DNA from 4 places in the Paenibacillus sophorae genome. Region 4 is predicted to be linked to each of the others. Evidence: riboswitches for the same ligand, from Rfam matches in the RefSeq annotation. Region 4 holds a riboswitch; each other region holds the start of a gene.

What was found. A riboswitch is a leader RNA that binds a small molecule or an ion and turns the genes downstream of it on or off. The one in region 4 is predicted to bind cobalamin.
Region 1: linked by a shared signal. The riboswitch ahead of KP014_RS08055 (S-layer homology domain-containing protein) and the one ahead of metE (5-methyltetrahydropteroyltriglutamate--homocysteine S-methyltransferase) in region 4 are both predicted to bind cobalamin.
Region 2: linked by a shared signal. The riboswitch ahead of cobT (nicotinate-nucleotide--dimethylbenzimidazole phosphoribosyltransferase) and the one ahead of metE (5-methyltetrahydropteroyltriglutamate--homocysteine S-methyltransferase) in region 4 are both predicted to bind cobalamin.
Region 3: linked by a shared signal. The riboswitch ahead of KP014_RS17130 (HoxN/HupN/NixA family nickel/cobalt transporter) and the one ahead of metE (5-methyltetrahydropteroyltriglutamate--homocysteine S-methyltransferase) in region 4 are both predicted to bind cobalamin.

Annotation. Positions count from the first base shown of each region.
Region 1 covers NZ_CP076607.1:1,719,672-1,723,883, reverse strand. Annotated here, with positions in the region: gene KP014_RS08055 (S-layer homology domain-containing protein) at 1-2,410, opposite strand, end outside; cobalamin riboswitch at 2,678-2,868, opposite strand; gene KP014_RS08050 (GAP1-N2 domain-containing protein) at 2,960-4,212, opposite strand, start outside.
Region 2 covers NZ_CP076607.1:2,682,884-2,687,095, forward strand. Annotated here, with positions in the region: gene KP014_RS12620 (methyl-accepting chemotaxis protein) at 1-128, opposite strand, end outside; gene KP014_RS12625 (TetR/AcrR family transcriptional regulator) at 153-740, opposite strand; gene KP014_RS12630 (hypothetical protein) at 940-1,146, shown strand; gene KP014_RS12635 (hypothetical protein) at 1,200-1,526, shown strand; cobalamin riboswitch at 1,722-1,928, shown strand; gene cobT (nicotinate-nucleotide--dimethylbenzimidazole phosphoribosyltransferase) at 2,078-3,163, shown strand; gene cobJ (precorrin-3B C(17)-methyltransferase) at 3,244-4,212, shown strand, end outside.
Region 3 covers NZ_CP076607.1:3,625,903-3,630,114, reverse strand. Annotated here, with positions in the region: gene KP014_RS17140 (ABC transporter permease) at 1-657, opposite strand, end outside; gene KP014_RS17135 (ABC transporter ATP-binding protein) at 654-1,298, opposite strand; gene KP014_RS17130 (HoxN/HupN/NixA family nickel/cobalt transporter) at 1,418-2,206, opposite strand; cobalamin riboswitch at 2,371-2,559, opposite strand; gene KP014_RS17125 (anaerobic sulfatase maturase) at 2,585-3,844, opposite strand; gene KP014_RS17120 (sugar porter family MFS transporter) at 4,059-4,212, opposite strand, start outside.
Region 4 covers NZ_CP076607.1:4,804,331-4,808,542, forward strand. Annotated here, with positions in the region: gene metE (5-methyltetrahydropteroyltriglutamate--homocysteine S-methyltransferase) at 1-1,881, opposite strand, end outside; cobalamin riboswitch at 2,102-2,305, opposite strand; gene KP014_RS23315 (undecaprenyl-diphosphate phosphatase) at 2,400-3,263, opposite strand; gene KP014_RS23320 (serine/threonine protein kinase) at 3,482-4,212, shown strand, end outside.

The DNA.
Region 1 (4,212 bases), 2.8 Mb from region 4:
CCGAACTTGTCCGTGCCCCTACTTTGCCGCTGCCAAGCATCCGGAGAAGCAGACTATAAGGAGTATCCCCCGTACCCAGAGTAACGGAAGTTCTTGGAAGAATCGTTCCTTTTACAGTATCGCCAACAACGGAAATAGTTGCCTCGGAAACCGCCTGCGGCGCGGAAATGGCCAGCTGCTGCGTATACCGCACCAAGCTTGGCGCACCGCCTGCCTGATAACCAGTCACTTCGATTGTATAGCTACCGGCCGATAGGCCGCTGAAGGAAGCGATGCCCTGGTCATTCGTTGCCGCCGTCTGTCCGCCAACACTTACCTTCGCGCCGACAGCCGGTGAAGTAACAGGATCAGAACTGAAGGTTGCGTTATTCCACACCCATTGAACTTGAGTGACTCTTACCGTAAAAGCCTGCCCCGGCTGAGGCTGCGAAGGCGAAAGTTCCAAATATTGGACAACCTGGGTCGAGTATCCTCCGTAATAGACCAGCACCTTATCCGTAGCCCTGAGCTCAAAGTCGCTGATGCCGACGCTCGGATAGATCCACTGGCCGCCGCGCTGAACGACAAACGACCACCAGTTGTTCATGTCGCCGCTGATTCCGCCTATGCCGCTGATAAAGCTGCCGAATGACGATTGCGTAATATCCAGCGCAATATGATTGGCATCAGCCAGCCTTTGCAGCGCCTCAAGCGCATTGGACGCGCCTACCGGGCCTTCTGCGAGCGTTCCCTGCGGCCCTTCTACCGATAAAGACACTGGCACTTCCTTCGGCAAAACCGTAACAGACCCGGTGTAGCGCACGACAGTCGGCGCGGCGTTGTCCTGGTAGCCGGTAATTTGGAGTGTCTGGGTTCCAGGCGTCAGATCGGTTCCAAAAGACGCTGTGCCCTGATCGTTCGTAACAGCCGTTTTGCCGCCGATGGAAACGGTAACCCCGGAAGCCGCCGCGACTACGGGATTTCCGTCCCAGTCCCATGTCTTTTTATTAACCGTTACTTCAAGAGGCTTGCCTTCCTTAGGCTGAAGCGGCAAAAATGTTACGGAATCCACCAGTTGAGTGACGCTGTAATCTCCGTAGTAAATATAGAGCCGATCCCCGTCCTGAAGCGCAAAGTCGTTAATGGCGCTGTAACCGCTGACCCACTGAGTACCGCGCTGAACGATGTAGTTCCAGCCGTCATAGCCTCCATACTTCTTCTCTCGGATACCGGCTATCTCGCTAATATAGGTGCCGTATTGGCTTGTTTTGCTGACAACCGCAATTCCCTTGGCTTCCGCCAGCTTGTTCAACGCATCCAAAGCGCTGCCGCCGTACACACTGCCCTCGCCCAAGGACGCCGTCGGCCCTTCGATGGCTACACTCACATGGACAAGCGGATGCACAGCCGGCGGATGATCGATAAAATCATACAGGTTGCTGTCGCCGCCGCTGCTGAATAGGTTGTAGGCGACCAACGCCTGCAGCGCCTGCTCCGTTGCCAGAGCGTTGCTTCCTTCACCCAGCATATGGGCGAAGCTTCCGTCCGCCGCCCTAAAGCTCATCAAGCGGCTGATCAGATTGCCGCCGTTCTTGGTGAAGCCGGAACCGGCCGGATCAACACCATATGATGTCAGCCCGATAATGGCCTGCGATACGCTTTCACTGCTGTCTCCATAGCCTCCGTGGGTCGTATTCTGCTGAGCGGACAGCCACTGTACGGCTCTTTCCCCCGCAGTGGCAGCAGCGGACTCACTCTTGTATGGAGACAGGGCGGCCAAAGCCATTGCCGTGGTATCAGGCCCGCTTGGTCCTCCTGCATTAAGAGGGAATCCTCCATCAACATTTTGTGCGGAAAGAATCTCTTGAACCAGTTTATCTCTGGTCCATTTTGCATCGGAAGGCACCATATAGCTGCCGGAATCCAGTGCGATTAGGCCGTAGATGGGATTGTTCAGGCTTTGCCCGGACATTCCTTCGTTGTTATAAATGGCCGCAATCAGGTTGCTGCCGGCGAAATTCGCCGGGTCCTGGCCGATTGCTTTAACTGCCAGAGCGATTCGGGCGTAATCCGTTACCGAGGAGAAATTCCCCCCTGCGTTCTTTACTCTATTCTGAAGCTCGGCCCCGTAAGAATCCGGCACTTTATACCCGGCCTGGGCCAAGCCGATCGCCTGCCATTCCGAGGCGACGCCCTGCTTCAGAATATACTCCGCCGCAGAATAAACGGCATCCGTTACGCTGACCGACTGTGATGATGAAGCCGCGTCCGCAGCGTTCAAGGCATCCGTTACGCCCTCTTCCTGGTAACCGGCAGCCGCCGTCTCGGCAAGAGCCCGTCCAGCCGGAGCAAACGGCACGCCCAGCAATGAGAAAATCATCAATAAGGACATTCCCAGCGCAAACATTTTGGAAGAAATCCTGCTCTTCATTACTCAACCTCTTTCTCTTGAATTTGTGGGAGTCTCCCAAGTAAGAAGAAACGCCTGACGGCGTCTTTTCAAGACGCAGGTACGTTTCTCGTAAAAATATAAGACCAAACGATAGGCGTGAAGCTTATAAAGTCTTATATTTCAAAAAAAGACCGCCCCAAAGAGGGACGGTCTTTCAGTAAATCGGGCCGGAACCGATGCCTTCAATCATCCTTAGCATCAGCCGCGCGCAAATGTCCGCGTGTCCTCACCCCCCGAAGGACACCCGGGCCTTGACTAGAAAAGGCAGGTCTCCTGGCTCATGCCTCACCGCTCCCTCTCGCCTTCCCGTTCTACGAGAACAGTGGCAGATTTCAGAGGATCGCTCCGCATATACAGTGGCGGGACCGCGCCGGACTCCAACCGGCTTCCCTTTTAAGCGGGCTTTCAAGACCCGCACCTTTTTAAGAATATATTAAATTTTCGACAATCTTTATCATATCGGTTATCGGAGGGGTTGTCCATACATTGCCAGCCATTCAAGCGTAAAAATAAACGGGAAGCTCATCGTTATTCCGCCGCCGGGCTCGCGCTTATGGGAGCCGCCGGAGATGATGCCGGACGCGGATCATCCATCAGGACCAGCGTGTAGTCTTCGGCCTCGATCATGCTTCCGGCAGACAGCTCCGGAGAAGAAACCAGCGTTACCTTCACCTGGTAAGGTGCTGGTCCTGACGGTGCGGGGCCATTATCGGCCGGGACCGGGGATACCGGCGCGCTAGAAGCGGCAAGCGGCTCTCCTGACGGTGAAGGCGAACCGGCTGCTCCGGCCGCATCTTCCATAGAATCCGTTGGAGCAGCCGAAGCCGGCGAAGACGCTCCGCCGGATGCCGTTCCTTCCGGATGGGTCTCTAAGTCCGCCGGATTTCCATCCGTTCCATTCCCGCCCGTTCCACCGTTTCCATCCACCGCCGTTCCCGTAACGCCTGCAGCGCCGGAATCCCCCGCGTCCGCGGTGCCCGAAGGAGCTGGGGATCCCGGAGCCCCACAGCTATGGTCCAGACCGCCAACTTTATATATGACAGCTTCTCCTGTTCCGGAATCCACTTTAATCTCGGCAGGGTTAAACTCTCGGCAGGCGTCAGCAGAGGCGAAGGCGAACATCAGCGAGCTTCCGCCCTTACCGTCGCCAGACTCAAGATAAGCGGCAGCTTCAGGATAACTCACGTTCCCCGTCCCCTGCGAAGGCGAAGGCTGCGGCGAGGCTGCCGGAGCGGCCTCGTCTCCGCTGCCTTTCAGTAAGCTGGCGGCCAGAACTCCGGCAATTACCAGAACGATGACGGCCGCGCCGAAGATCATCAGCCGAGACGGGCTGCGGCGCACCCACCGCGCCAGCGGCGGGGCCAACTGCGACCGGGCTTCGCCGTAGACGCTTTGAAGAGCCGGTCTGGCTGCGGCCATATAATTTTTACGAAAATCGCGGTTCTTGAAAGCTTCACGGTCATGGCCCGCAAAATACTTCAGAATAGCCCGCCGATAGCCCGGATGAAGCTTCTTGGAGGAAATGGAAAATAGCGGACTATCCTGCGACCAGGCCAAAAAGCGGTACACCGCCTCTTTATCGCCATCCGCTTTGCGGCGGACATGCTCCAGCAGCGCGTCGTACTCCAGCGGCCCTCCCTCGCGGGAACGGCTGTGGTAGAAGGCAAGCGGCAGGCGGGCGAATGGCTCTGCCCCCCGGCCCTCCTTCAGCCAGCGCCGTCCGAGCAGCTGCACATCGTCCATCTCCTGCGGGGACAATCCGTCAAAGATATGCTCGTCCG
Region 2 (4,212 bases), 2.1 Mb from region 4:
CTAAGCTGCTGATCCTTCTCCAGATAAATACTTTCTCTTACTTGTGGAATCACATAAAAATAGCTGATTAAAGTAAACAGGATAATCGGCACTATCGTGATCAGCAGTAATTTGTTGACGATCTTCACAAAATCTCTCTCCTCACACTATACTCATTGGAACCCGTCCAGCAATACTTCGACTACCTTTTGCAGCAGCATCTCCCGCTGTTCATCTTTATGATCCAGCACCATCCGCGGATGGTGGAAGGAGGTGGTGGCTTCCAGCAGGAGTACAGCCACGTTTTCCGGTTCTCCGCGGATTTCTCCGGCAGCTATCGCTTTTTGAACCAGCGCCACAAGCTGCTCATTTACGTTATGCAAATGCTGTACAATAAAAGGCTTCAGCAGCTCCGCTGCCATATTGAACGATTTGTAAAGCTCAGGATCTTTTAGAACCTTCTCTTTTTTCAGTTCGTGATATTTCAGGAACCATTCGATAATCAACCGGCGCGGGGATCGTTCTTGCTGGGTTATGAGTTCCAGCGTGTTGTCCATCCGGGCTAGCCAACGTTCGGAAATGGCGTCAAGCAGAGCCGCTTTGTCGGGAAAATGATTGTAGAGAGCGGCATGGCTTACTTTCAGCTCCTTGGCGATATCCGTTAAGCGGAACTTATCGAATCCATAATAACGAATCTTTTCTTCTGTGATTTGCAAAGCCTTTTCTTTGATTTCTTCAGAAGTTAATCCAGTTTTCGGCATCGTGATTCACCCCATTTCCATTGAATTAGGCGGAAAGCCCTATTTTTATATTACAAATTACAAAAAACATAACATGTAATATGTTAGCGGTCAAGAGGAGCACAGTGTTTGATTCTTGTGGAATCCGGAGATCTGTGGAGAGTTGAAATTCAGCAAGCCAGAAGCTGGGGATTGTCCGTGCTACAGGAGAACGGAAGCTTTGCATGCAGAGGTTGATCATACAGCAGGGAGTGATACGATATACGCTGTGCTGCCTGGCATGAATGATGACGAGACGATCATTTTAAACACCCACACGGACGGTCCGAATACTTGTGAGGAAAATGGGGGAATTGCCCTGCTCGCTATGGCTAAATACTTTTCACAAATTCCTAAAGAGTGGCGCAATCGAAGGAGAAGGAACTAATAAGAAAGCAGTAGCTGGAATTACAATCGAGCGTTTGGGATGGCAATCCGGCCATGGACAGGATCTATCTGAACGCCATTCAAGGACGCACAAAAGTCCGAACCATCACCTCGAAGCCCAAAGGCAAATTTTATTTTGGAGAAGGCCAGCCTCTTTACGAAGCGAACATCCCAACGATATCCCTTGTGCCAGGACCCGATTACCTTTGTGTGGTAGGAGGCAATGGATATATTGAAAAAATAGATTTAGACCTGATGTATGAGCAGATTGAGACCTTTACCAAGGTAGTATCCGCGATTGATCATGCAAAAACGGAGGAACTAGGAACGGCGGAGCCGGCAAGTTTTAGCTTATTGGGATTACTTGTGAAAGAGGGGTGATAGGGCCGAGCACCCTCGCAATAAAAAAGTATCGGAAGAGCGCATTGTCTATACCTACACTTTGATTCGGGCGGCAAGTGCATCTCCGTTTCGATCACAACGGTTGAGCTCATCCCAACCGGGGATGGCACGAAGCTAGACTTCTCTTTAAATCTCAAGTTATAATAGGCGTATTGTAAGCATATCTTGTCTACAACAGCATATGAGTGAAAAGGTGAAACGCTGAGGCGTTTCTTAAAAGGGAAGAACGGTGAAAATCCGTCGCGGTCCCGCCACTGTAAATGGAGAGCAGGCTTAAGCCACTGTGTCAAACGGGAAGGCTTTAAGCAACCGGGTCATTATGATCTCGGTTTTTGCGTCCGATCCACAAGTCAGGAGACCTGCCTTTTTCAACAGCACGACTGACCTACGAGGATAGGAAGGGGGAGCACGCTTGTATTTCGGCGATTAACGGCACTTCTACGCTCTTTTTGTGTAGGGAGTGCTTTTTTTGTTTCTCAAATTGTTGTTACATACGTCTCTAATAGATGATAGAGGGGATTGTGATTTACGTGGAAAAATTATTGCAGGTGGTCAATCGGATTGAACGGCTGAATATTGTATCGATGCATCAAATGAGAAGACGCGTTAACAACTTAACCAAACCCTTGGGAAGTCTTGGCCGTCTGGAGGAGATCGCTGTAAGGCTTGCCGGTATAACGGGCAGCGTGGAGCCGAGTGTGGACAATAAAGCGATTATCGTGATGTGCGGCGATCATGGGGTCGTTCAGGAAGGCGTCAGCGCCTATCCGCAGGAAGTTACGGGGCTGATGATGGCGAATTTTATTCGCCAAGGCGCTGCTGTTAATGTGCTCGCACATCAAGCGGGGGCGGAGGTTCACGTTGTCGATATCGGGACTTTGCTGACAGACCTGCCGGAAGGTGTAGTGCAGCGGAAAGTTCGCCCGGGAACGGCCAATATGGCCAAAGGACCGGCAATGACCAAGGAAGAAGCGGTTGCCGCGCTTCATGTTGGGATTGATACGGCTTACGAGCTTGCTGATAAAGGGATCGAAGTGATCGGTTTAGGGGAAATGGGCATCGGCAACACGACTCCGAGCAGCGCCATGACGGCAGTGTTCACTAACCATCCGGTAGAACAGATCACCGGAAAGGGATCGGGTATCAACGACGAAGCGTTAGCCGCCAAAACGAAGGTGATCGAACAGGCGATACAGGTCAACCGGCCTAATCCGGGTGACGCTGTCGACGTGCTTGCCAAGGTAGGGGGACTCGAAATCGCCGGGCTGGTGGGTGTGATATTGGGAGCGGCGGCACGCAGGGTTCCGGTGGTTATTGACGGGGTGATTACAGGGGCTGCGGCGCTGGCTGCCTGCCGGATCGAACCACGCTGCCAGGATTACTTATTCGCTTCCCATTTGTCCGTTGAACCGGCGCACCGGATCGTTCTGGATGAGCTTGGGCTGAAGCCTGTGCTGTATCTGGACATGCGCCTTGGAGAAGGGACAGGAGCCGCACTCGCCCTGCCTGTAATCGAATCGGCCCTCCAATTGGTTGCGAAGATGGCCACATTTGAAGATCTCGGCATCCCGAGTCCGGCCCCCGAAGAAGATGAATTCGGTTTTGCGGTTCAGTGAGTCTACGAACCCGGCTTCCTCTAAGGAAAGCTTGGCGTTACGGGGATAGGATAGTTGTTTCATACAGAGGAGGCAGCACAATGGAACAGAAGAGAGGCAAACTGTTGGTGATCGGGTTTGGCCCGGGTGCTTTTGAACATATTACGGATCGTGCCCGCAGGGCTATCGAGGAAAGTGAAGTCATTATTGGCTATAACACTTATGTGGACTTGATCCGGGGCCTTCTGACCACACAGGAGATCGTAAGAACGGGCATGACGGAAGAAGTAAGCCGTGCCCAGGAAGCTGTACGGCAGGCGTATATGGGTAGGACGGTTGCGGTTATTTCCAGCGGCGACGCTGGGGTATACGGAATGGCCGGGCTAATCTATGAAGTGTTGATGGAAAAGAAATGGAATGCTGATGAAGGAGTGGAAGTAGAGGTTATTCCCGGAATATCCTCGATCAACTCCTGTGCCGCGCTCCTAGGGGCGCCAATTATGCATGATGCCTGTACGATCAGCCTGAGCGATCATTTAACCCCCTGGGACACCATCGCCAAACGTGTGGAAGCGGCGGCTGCGGCGGATTTTGTCATCGCTCTTTATAATCCGAGAAGCGGGAGACGTACCCGGCAGATCGCCGAGACTCAGCGGATTTTGCTGGGGTACCGTTCCCCGGATACGCCGGTAGGCCTGGTGAAGAGCGCTTACCGGGACCGGCAGCAGGTGGTGCTTACCACGCTCGCAGACATGCTGGAGTATGAAATAGGGATGCTCACCACGGTTATTATCGGTAACTCCTCGACGGTGGTATATGACGGCTTAATGATTACGCCGAGAGGCTACCAGCGGAAATATACGTTGGACTCGGAAGAGCAGAGACTAAGACCCAGCGAGCGTCTTCAAGTAGCGGCGGAGCCGTGGTCTCTGGGGGCGAAGGAACAGGCCGGAGAGAGCGGTGAAGCAGGGTCCGTCCAGCCTGATTTCCCGGCACCCGCCTCATACAGTGCGGGTTCGTTCAGCCCTCTTGAAGCGGCTATGGAGGCGCTGCAAATCCTCGAGGCCAAA
Region 3 (4,212 bases), 1.2 Mb from region 4:
TACGATTGGCGATGTTCCGGACAAGATTTGTCCCGTCATCATTCCAGGTAAGAACACGATACCCATACCGACCATCGAATTAATGGTGGGCAGCATAGCGGAATCGAATGCCTGGTTGACAATTTCCCGCGCGGCCATTTTCGGTGTTGCCCCAAGCATGAGCGCCGCCTCCACTTTATCTTTTTGGCCGTGCATGCCTTCGGTCAGGGAATTCACGCCTAACGCGATCCCTGTCATCGAATTGCCAACAATCATCCCAGCTATTGGAATGACATACCTTGGTTCGTACCAGGGCGCCAGCTGCAAGACGATGAAAATAAAATAGAGAAGGCTGACCAAAATCCCGGAAGTCATCGAAAATGCAATGCTTCGTTTCATGGCTTTGGACAGTTTTCCTTTTGCCCGTTTATTAATCGTCCGGATAGAAAACACAAGCATAACAGCCACAAGCAGCAAGGTATACACCGGATGAGCGTGCCCAAATACGTATACCAGCAGGTACCCGACCAGAATGAGCTGAAGGGTCATTCGAGCTGTTGCGATCAATATCTCCTTTTCACGCGGGATACCTTTAATTCTGACGATTACAATCAGAAGAATCACGAACAAATAGGCTGCGGCCAGCTGCCAAAATAATAAATCAATCGTTCCGTTCACTCAACATCCCTCCCGTTCCCCTGCGGCACTCCATTTTTCATTTCAATAACAAAATCGGCGTATGTATCGGCAATGTAACGGGAATGCGTAATCATGACGAGTGTCTTGCCGTTTTCACGAATGAATGTGGTCAATCTCTGCATTACCGTATCCGCAGTGTCTTCATCCAGTGCTGAAGTCGGTTCATCCAGAAGGAGCGCCATCGGATTCATCACAATAGCCCTTGCAAGGGCTAAACGCTGCTTTTCCCCGCCTGAGAGATCCTCCGCATTTTGTTCCATATCTTTCTCCAGACTGGCGAGATGAAGCGCCTCCTCCAATTGTTCATTGGATGCTTCAGGCTTACCGGCAAAAGACAAACCGATCTGCAGGTTATCTCTTATCGTCCCTTTGAACGTGATCGTGGCTTGCGGCACCATCACCGCACCTCTCCTCCACTGGGTGGGGTCCATTTCACTCGAAAGATGTTGACCCAGCCAAATCTCGCCTTCATCCGGGCTGTCCAACTGGTTCAACAACCGAAGCAAGGTTGTCTTTCCGCTGCCGCTCTCACCTACAATGCAGGTTATTCTCTTTGCAGGTATCGTTAAGTCTGTGATGGACAGAACCCCTCTGGCTTTTACTCCCTTTAACCGGAACATCGTCGCCCTCTCCTTTTGGCCATGCGGTCACTCGTTGATTATCGATATCGAAATTCATTATTGATGGTACTCAAATAGCCGCGAAGCGTCAAACCTTGCAAAATAAATAAGTGGATTCATCAACGGACTGTCTTTAACTTCGCTCGCACATTAACAAGGACAAAGCAAAGAAGTAAGAATAAGAAAATAATAATCCCTACGATTTCGAAATCAAGTTCTGCCCAAGGATTAAAGTAAGTGAATGCCTGATAGAAAGAAACACCATAAGCGAGCGCAACAATCACCCATCCAATGATTCTTGAAGCCGATTGCCCCAAACTGCTTGATTGGTTCATCATTCTGAACGTAATTAGAGAATCGATGGTATCGGTAATCATCATTCCAAGCATAAAAATAAGTCCCAGAATTAGAGGCATGTATGTGAATGAATTGCCGGCGGCTGCTAGTGCCCAAACAGACGTTTGACTAATGGTCTCGGCAGCCAGTGCGAAGATCCCTCCTACTAAAATAATTAAAAATGGATTTGTTGTTCCCCGCGCAACATTCGAAATAAACTTCCCTTTAATCCCCTTAAGTTTAAATTCCTCATTTTTAAATTTGGAACGCATTAGATTAATAATATTTATGGTTCCAATGATAAATAGGGATATGATTGATACCCAGGTTGCAAAGGTATCAAAGTACTCAGGAAATCTAAAATTTTGGGTAAACATTCCGAGAATTGTCGCCATACCAGCCACGACTGCTCCATGACCAAATGAAAACAGTGTACCTACAAAGCGGGCGATCGGGCTGCCCATCCGCCAATTGTAACGGGTTTGTCCATCAATAAAAGCTAAATGATCCGCATCCAGTCCATGACGTAGACCCAGCACAAAAACAAGAAGTATAAGCGATATCGTTGACATTGATGATTCCCTCTTTCTTAATCCTATTTTTTCACACAAAAAAAGCCCCGGGGCAACCTTTGCAGATTCGGGACTTACCAATGGGAACGTTTATAAACGACATGTTTAGCAGAGCTAAAATGCGAGTTCATGTTTCGTCACCACTCCTTTTCTCCGAAGGCATGATTGGTGTGCACATCCAGGTAGGTCTTCTGGCTTCCGTATCATTGCCTGCCTTCTGTCTTCCCCAGACTTGCTGCTGAGTGACATAAAAGAAGGAGGCTCCTCGGTTACAGCGGCGGGACCGCTCGGGATTTTCACCCGATTCCCTGTTACCCCTTGATCTCGCAAGGGCACCTGGTTGCAATATATGAAATTAATCTGATTTTAATTCTAAAATCAGACTGTGACCAGTCCCAAGCAGCACTGCTTATATTTCTTGCCGCTGCCGCAGGCGCAAGGATCGTTGCGGTCTGGGAGCTTTCCTTTTAAGTAAATCTGCACGTTTTGGCAGAACAGGTTGCTTCTGACGCTGTCTCCAAGCTGCTTCATCCGCTCGTCTGCATATGCATAAATCTCCTTATAGCTGGCGCAAAAATAATCTCTGCCCTTGGCCTCTAGCTCCGCTCCCCATTCCCGGTTGCGCGGGCAACCGCCATGACAGAGACGTTTCCATTCGCAGCTCCGGCATCCCTCCGGCAGCGTAGGCTTCATCCCAAGAAATCGATTGTACAACGGATGCTTCAAAATGTCTTCAATGGAGTGTGTTGCCACGTTGCCGATTTTCCATTCAGGAGAAATGTAAAAGTCGCACGGATAGGCGTCTCCGTTCTGCTCTAGAATAATCGTGGTCGGGCACTCGGCTCGATGAATGCACAGCTCTGCCTCCCGATTCGTATAACCGGCCAGCATGTTGTCAAAAAAACGCACGGAAACCCGCGGATTCCCTCCGTTATACCAATAATCGAAGGCTTCACGCAAAAATCGGCCGTATTCCGCAGGCGTAATATCGTAAACACCCGGCTTGTCCGGCTCCTGCGACCGGAAATCCATGCAAGGAATGAACTGGACGTAGCTGAAGCCTTCCTGTTCAAAGAAAGCCATGATCTCGGCAGCATTACCTACATTGCCTTTGTGAATGACGGACAATATATTGAAATCCACGTTATGCCGCCGTAATTGCTCGATCCCCTTCATTACCCGGTGAAAGCTGCCCTGCCCGCGCGAGTCCACCCGCCGCGCGTCATGAATAGCTTCAGGACCGTCCAGACTTACGCCGACCAGAAAATTGTATTTTTTAAAAAAAGCCGCCCAGCGGTCGTTAATCAACGTCCCGTTCGTCTGAATGGAATTGCCGATGCTTGTCCCTTTCGGAGCATAACGAGCCTGAAGCGATACAACCTCCTCAAAGAAATCCAGACCCGCGAGCAGCGGCTCCCCTCCCTGCCAGGCAAAGGAAGCCGCTCCCCGTGACCGGGCCATATATTCTTTAATGAATTTTTCCAGAATGGCGGAATCAATCCGGTTGATCTTGGGTCCCGGCTTGCCGCCACATGTACTGTAGTAGCAGTAATCACAGGCCAGGTTGCAGTCCTCCGAAACCGTCTTCCACATCACGCCTATATGCCGATGTTCCAGTGTTAAGCCCCCGCAGCCCATGTGTTCTCACCCTCCTAGTCTCTACCACCCGAAAAAAAGAGACGTATTCCATAGATTCATGGAATGACGTCTCCGAAGTTCCGGTCAACATTATTCGACAGCCCGTTTAATTCCAATTTATTTACTCGGTTATCACGGTGTCTTGAATATTAACCTCAGGATATTAATTTGTCAACTTCTATTTTTTTAATTTGTTATTTCCACCGCTGTTCTGTCAACGGGATACCGGTTGTTTCAAGCTTATGCTTGGCTTTTTGCTTTTTTGCTGTGCAGCTATTTGTGTGTCATCAAGGCTGCGGAAATATTGCTCCACTTCTTCCAGTGATTTTCCTTTGGTCTCCGGCAGGTATTTCTTTACGAACAGTATT
Region 4 (4,212 bases):
CCAGTCCAGATAATGCCTGCGGTCCTTCTCCTTAAGCGGAAGTCCTTCGCGCACCGCCGGCTCGTCCACCTGAATCATTTCCACTCCGGCGCTTTCAAGCGCCAGAACCTCCTGCCGCAGCGCAAGCGCAATCTGGTTCGCTACCCGCTCCCGGCTTAGATCGTCGCGAACGAATGACCAGTTCAGAATCGTGACCGGCCCGGTCAGCATGCCCTTTACCGGAAGCTTCGTCAAAGATTGCGCATAAACGCTTTCCTTGACGGTCATCGGTTCGGTGAAAGCGACATCGGCGTAAATGACCGGCGGCTTGACGCAGCGGGAACCGTAGGATTGCACCCAGCCATTCTGCGTGAACAGAAATCCATCCAGCTTCTCCCCGAAGAACTCCACCATATCTGTCCGTTCAAATTCGCCGTGCACCAGAACATCCAGACCGATGTTCTCCTGAAGAGCGATGGCGTCCACAATTTGCCGGTGGATAAAGTCGTCATAGACTTCCTGGCTCAACTCGCCCTTGCGCCATTTCAGCCGCGCCTGCCGGACTTCCGGCGTCTGCGGAAAGCTGCCGATTGTCGTTGTCGGCAGCAACGGCAGACGCCACTTGTCCTGCTGGCGCTTCGCCCGCTCGGCATAGGCCGGACTCCGCCGGTCAGGCAGCTCCGTCAAGCCGCGTTCAAGCTCTGCCACGTCCGCGCGGCTGCGCTCGGGCAGTTTGCGGAAGGCGGCCAGCGCAGCCTGCGTCTCGGCTAACGAAGCCCCGGCGGCGTCACGGCCTTCAAGCAGCGCCCGTTTCAGCAGCGCAAGCTCTGCCAGCTTCTCATCGGCAAAGGCCAGCGCGTTCCGCACCTCCTGCTTCAGCTTCTCCTCGCTGCGCACCGTCACAGGCACATGCAGCAGGCTGCTGGATGGCTGCAAAATCAGCTTGCCCTCCGGGACAAGGGCAGCCAGGCGCTGAGCCAGCGCCAGCTTATCGTCCGGGTCGCAGCGCCAAATCCCGCGCCCGTCGATCACTCCGGCTCCAAGCGTCTTATCCCCCGGCCAGCTCAGGCGCTCAATCGCTTCCAGATTGGCCCCGCTGTCGTGTACAAAATCGAGTCCGATTCCCTGCACCGGCAGTTTAAGCAGGGCTTCAAGCGGCTCGGCGGACTCAAAGTATGTCTGCAGCATAATGGAAAGACCCGGAACAGCGGAATGAAGCTCGCTATAAATATCGCTTAGAAGCTCAATATCCTCTTCCCGCAGTCCGGTCACCACAGCAGGTTCATCTATTTGAACCCAAGCCGCCCCCTCCCGCTCCAGCTCCTGCAACAGCTGCACATAGACCGGCAGAAAGCGCTGGGCCAAACTGCGGATTTCCGATAGGGCAAAGCCCTTGGACAGTTTCAGGAATGTATAGAGTCCAATGACCACGGGCTTGCCGTCAATGCCTGCCTGCTTTTTAGCGAACCGGTATGCGGCAAGCGGTTTGTTCTCTGTTAGAACAGGTGTAAGATCCCCAATCTCCGGCACGATGTAATGGTAATTCGTATTGAACCATTTCGTCATTTCGCATGCCGCCGCCCGGGAATTACCCCGTGCCATCGCAAAATACAAATCCAGTCCGGCAGGTCCATCTTCATACCGGTACCTGGGCGGCACAATACCGAACATGACTGCCGTATCCAGCACATGATCGTAATACGTGAAATCCCCGACAGGAATCAGATCGATGCCCGCCTCCTGCTGCTTGCGCAGATTATCCAGCTGAATGCGGTCCATTTCCGCCCGCAGCTGTTCCTCCTGGGTTCGTCCCGCCCAGTAAGCCTCCAGCGCTTTTTTCCATTCCCGGTTCGCGCCGATTCTTGGATATCCGAGATTGCTTATTTTTACTTGAGTTGTCATTTCCATGCTCCTCCTATTCGACTTATCCTACTGTAATCTTTCACAAAACATCATATTCCGTTGTTTAAGGAAGTAATATCTTATCCACCTCGGAAGGCCCGCTTCCTTTTTCCCATAAACGATCCAACAAAAAGGCGTCCTTCCTTAAAAGCGCAAGAGGAAAGACGCCTACGTTAATATCACGTTTGCGATCCAACACCTCCCTATCTCCCGTAGGTTCAGCAGTGCGTCGAAACAGGCAGGTCTCCTGGCTGCGGCGTCATCGTCATCAGCGGCCTTCCCGTCAGCGCTGGGCTGACAGTGGCATAAAGGGCCGAAAGACTCTTCCGTTACAGTGGCGGGACCGCGTCGGCTTTGCACCGAGCTTCCCTTTTAAGCTCCGGAACTCTCTATTCCGGCAAGCACCTGTTTCCGTTATTTAGTGAATGGTTGATGAGTACAACTTTTATGTTACGGCAAGACCCTGCGGCCCGCAATAGGAGACAGGGGTTCTGGTTATATCGATACCTGATAACCGGTTAAAAGAAAATAATATAGACCAGGGCGGCCAGCACGATGCGGTAGATTGCGAACGGCAGCAGCTTGATCCGGTTGATCAGCTTCAGAAAGAACCGCATCGACAGCAGCGCGAATACGAAGGCGCTGATAAATCCGGCGATAAAGAACGGCAACGCATCCAGCGTAAAATACTGCCAGTTCTTGTAAAGCGAGATCAGGCTTGCGCCGGCCATGATCGGCACGGCCATAATAAAGGTGAAGTCAGCGGCGGCCCGGTGGCTCAGGCCAAGAAGGACGCCTCCCGAAATCGTCGAGCCGGAGCGGGAGAAGCCGGGCCAGAGAGAGAAACACTGGATCAAGCCCACCGCAAGCGCTTGCCTGTATGTAATCTGGTCAACACTCTGCGTCCTGACGCGCTTCGGAGCAAATAAATCCGCGCAGATCATAAATACGGCGCCAATTACAAGACCGATCAGCACAGTTGATGTCGAGAACAAATATTCATCAATATAATCTTCGAATAACATTCCTAGCAGACCGGCTGGAATTAGACCTGCAATAACCTGCCCAAGCTTCAGACGGCCCCCGGTCTCTATCTGCGCCGGCTGGCCGTCCGGGACCGGTTCAAGCGAGCCGCGGCTGAAGCGTTTCAGTCCGAGCAAATCAATAAAGCGATTCCTGAAAATGACGACAACCGCAAGGATTGAACCGAGCTGGATCACGACTTTAAATGTATTAGCCGTGTATTTTCCGAGAAATTCCTGCGATTTCAACCACATATCATCGACAATAATCATATGCCCTGTAGAGGATACTGGGGCGAATTCGGTCAGGCCTTCAACCAGACCAAGTACGATGGCTTTAATAATGGCTAGCAGATCCAAGCTTACGCCTCCTCAATGATTAGATTTCAATATTTTTTCTTTATACTGTTGCTTAAACACCGGACGTAATTTCTGAAACTTGCAGCCCTATTTTTCAAGCAAGAAACTCTAACGCACTCTCTTGTCATCTGACTTCCAGACTTGCGAATGCCCCAGGTAAATATGCAATAATGAAGGAATAGATTACACATGACGGAATAATGTTGGGAGGATGTCCATTGCTTGCACGCCTGCGCGCATTCATATCTGCCTGGAGGGATTACCCCAGGGAGAAAGGGGAGCTGATCGGACAGCGTTACGAGGTGCTCTCGCGGATCGGCATGGGAAGCTACGGGCTGGCTTACCGCTGCCTGGATAAACTGGAGAGACGCCAGGTGGCCGTCAAGCAGGCCAAACCGAGCAAGCGGGATACTGGAAAGCAGATGCTGAAGCGGGAACGGGATATCCTTATGCAGCTGGATCATCCCTATATCCCGGCCTGCAGAGATTATTTTGAGGAGATGGGTTCTGCTTGGCTGGTTACCGATTATATTGAAGGTTATACATTGGAGCAGCTGATTTTCGAGCAGGGATGCATATTTGGGGAAAAAGACACCCTGCGCTTCGTCTTGAGCTTGATGGAACGGGTAAACCATGTGCATGAACGCGGCTTCGTGCACCTTGATTTACGCATTCCCAACATCATACTCCGGGGGGATGATATCTATTTGATCGATTTCGGTCTGGCCCGCCGGATCGGGGACGAAAGCCCGAGTAATGACGGCGAAGCGGAGCGGGATAAAGACGGACTGCCGAAGCGCATGCCCGCGTCCAAACAATCGGATTTGCACGACATCGGACATCTTATGCTCTTTATGCTGTATTCAGGGTTTACCCCCACGCCGGGCGGCGGCGAGCGCAGCTGGTCAGAAGAGCTGGAGCTTACGGCGGGGGTGCGGCACATACTGCT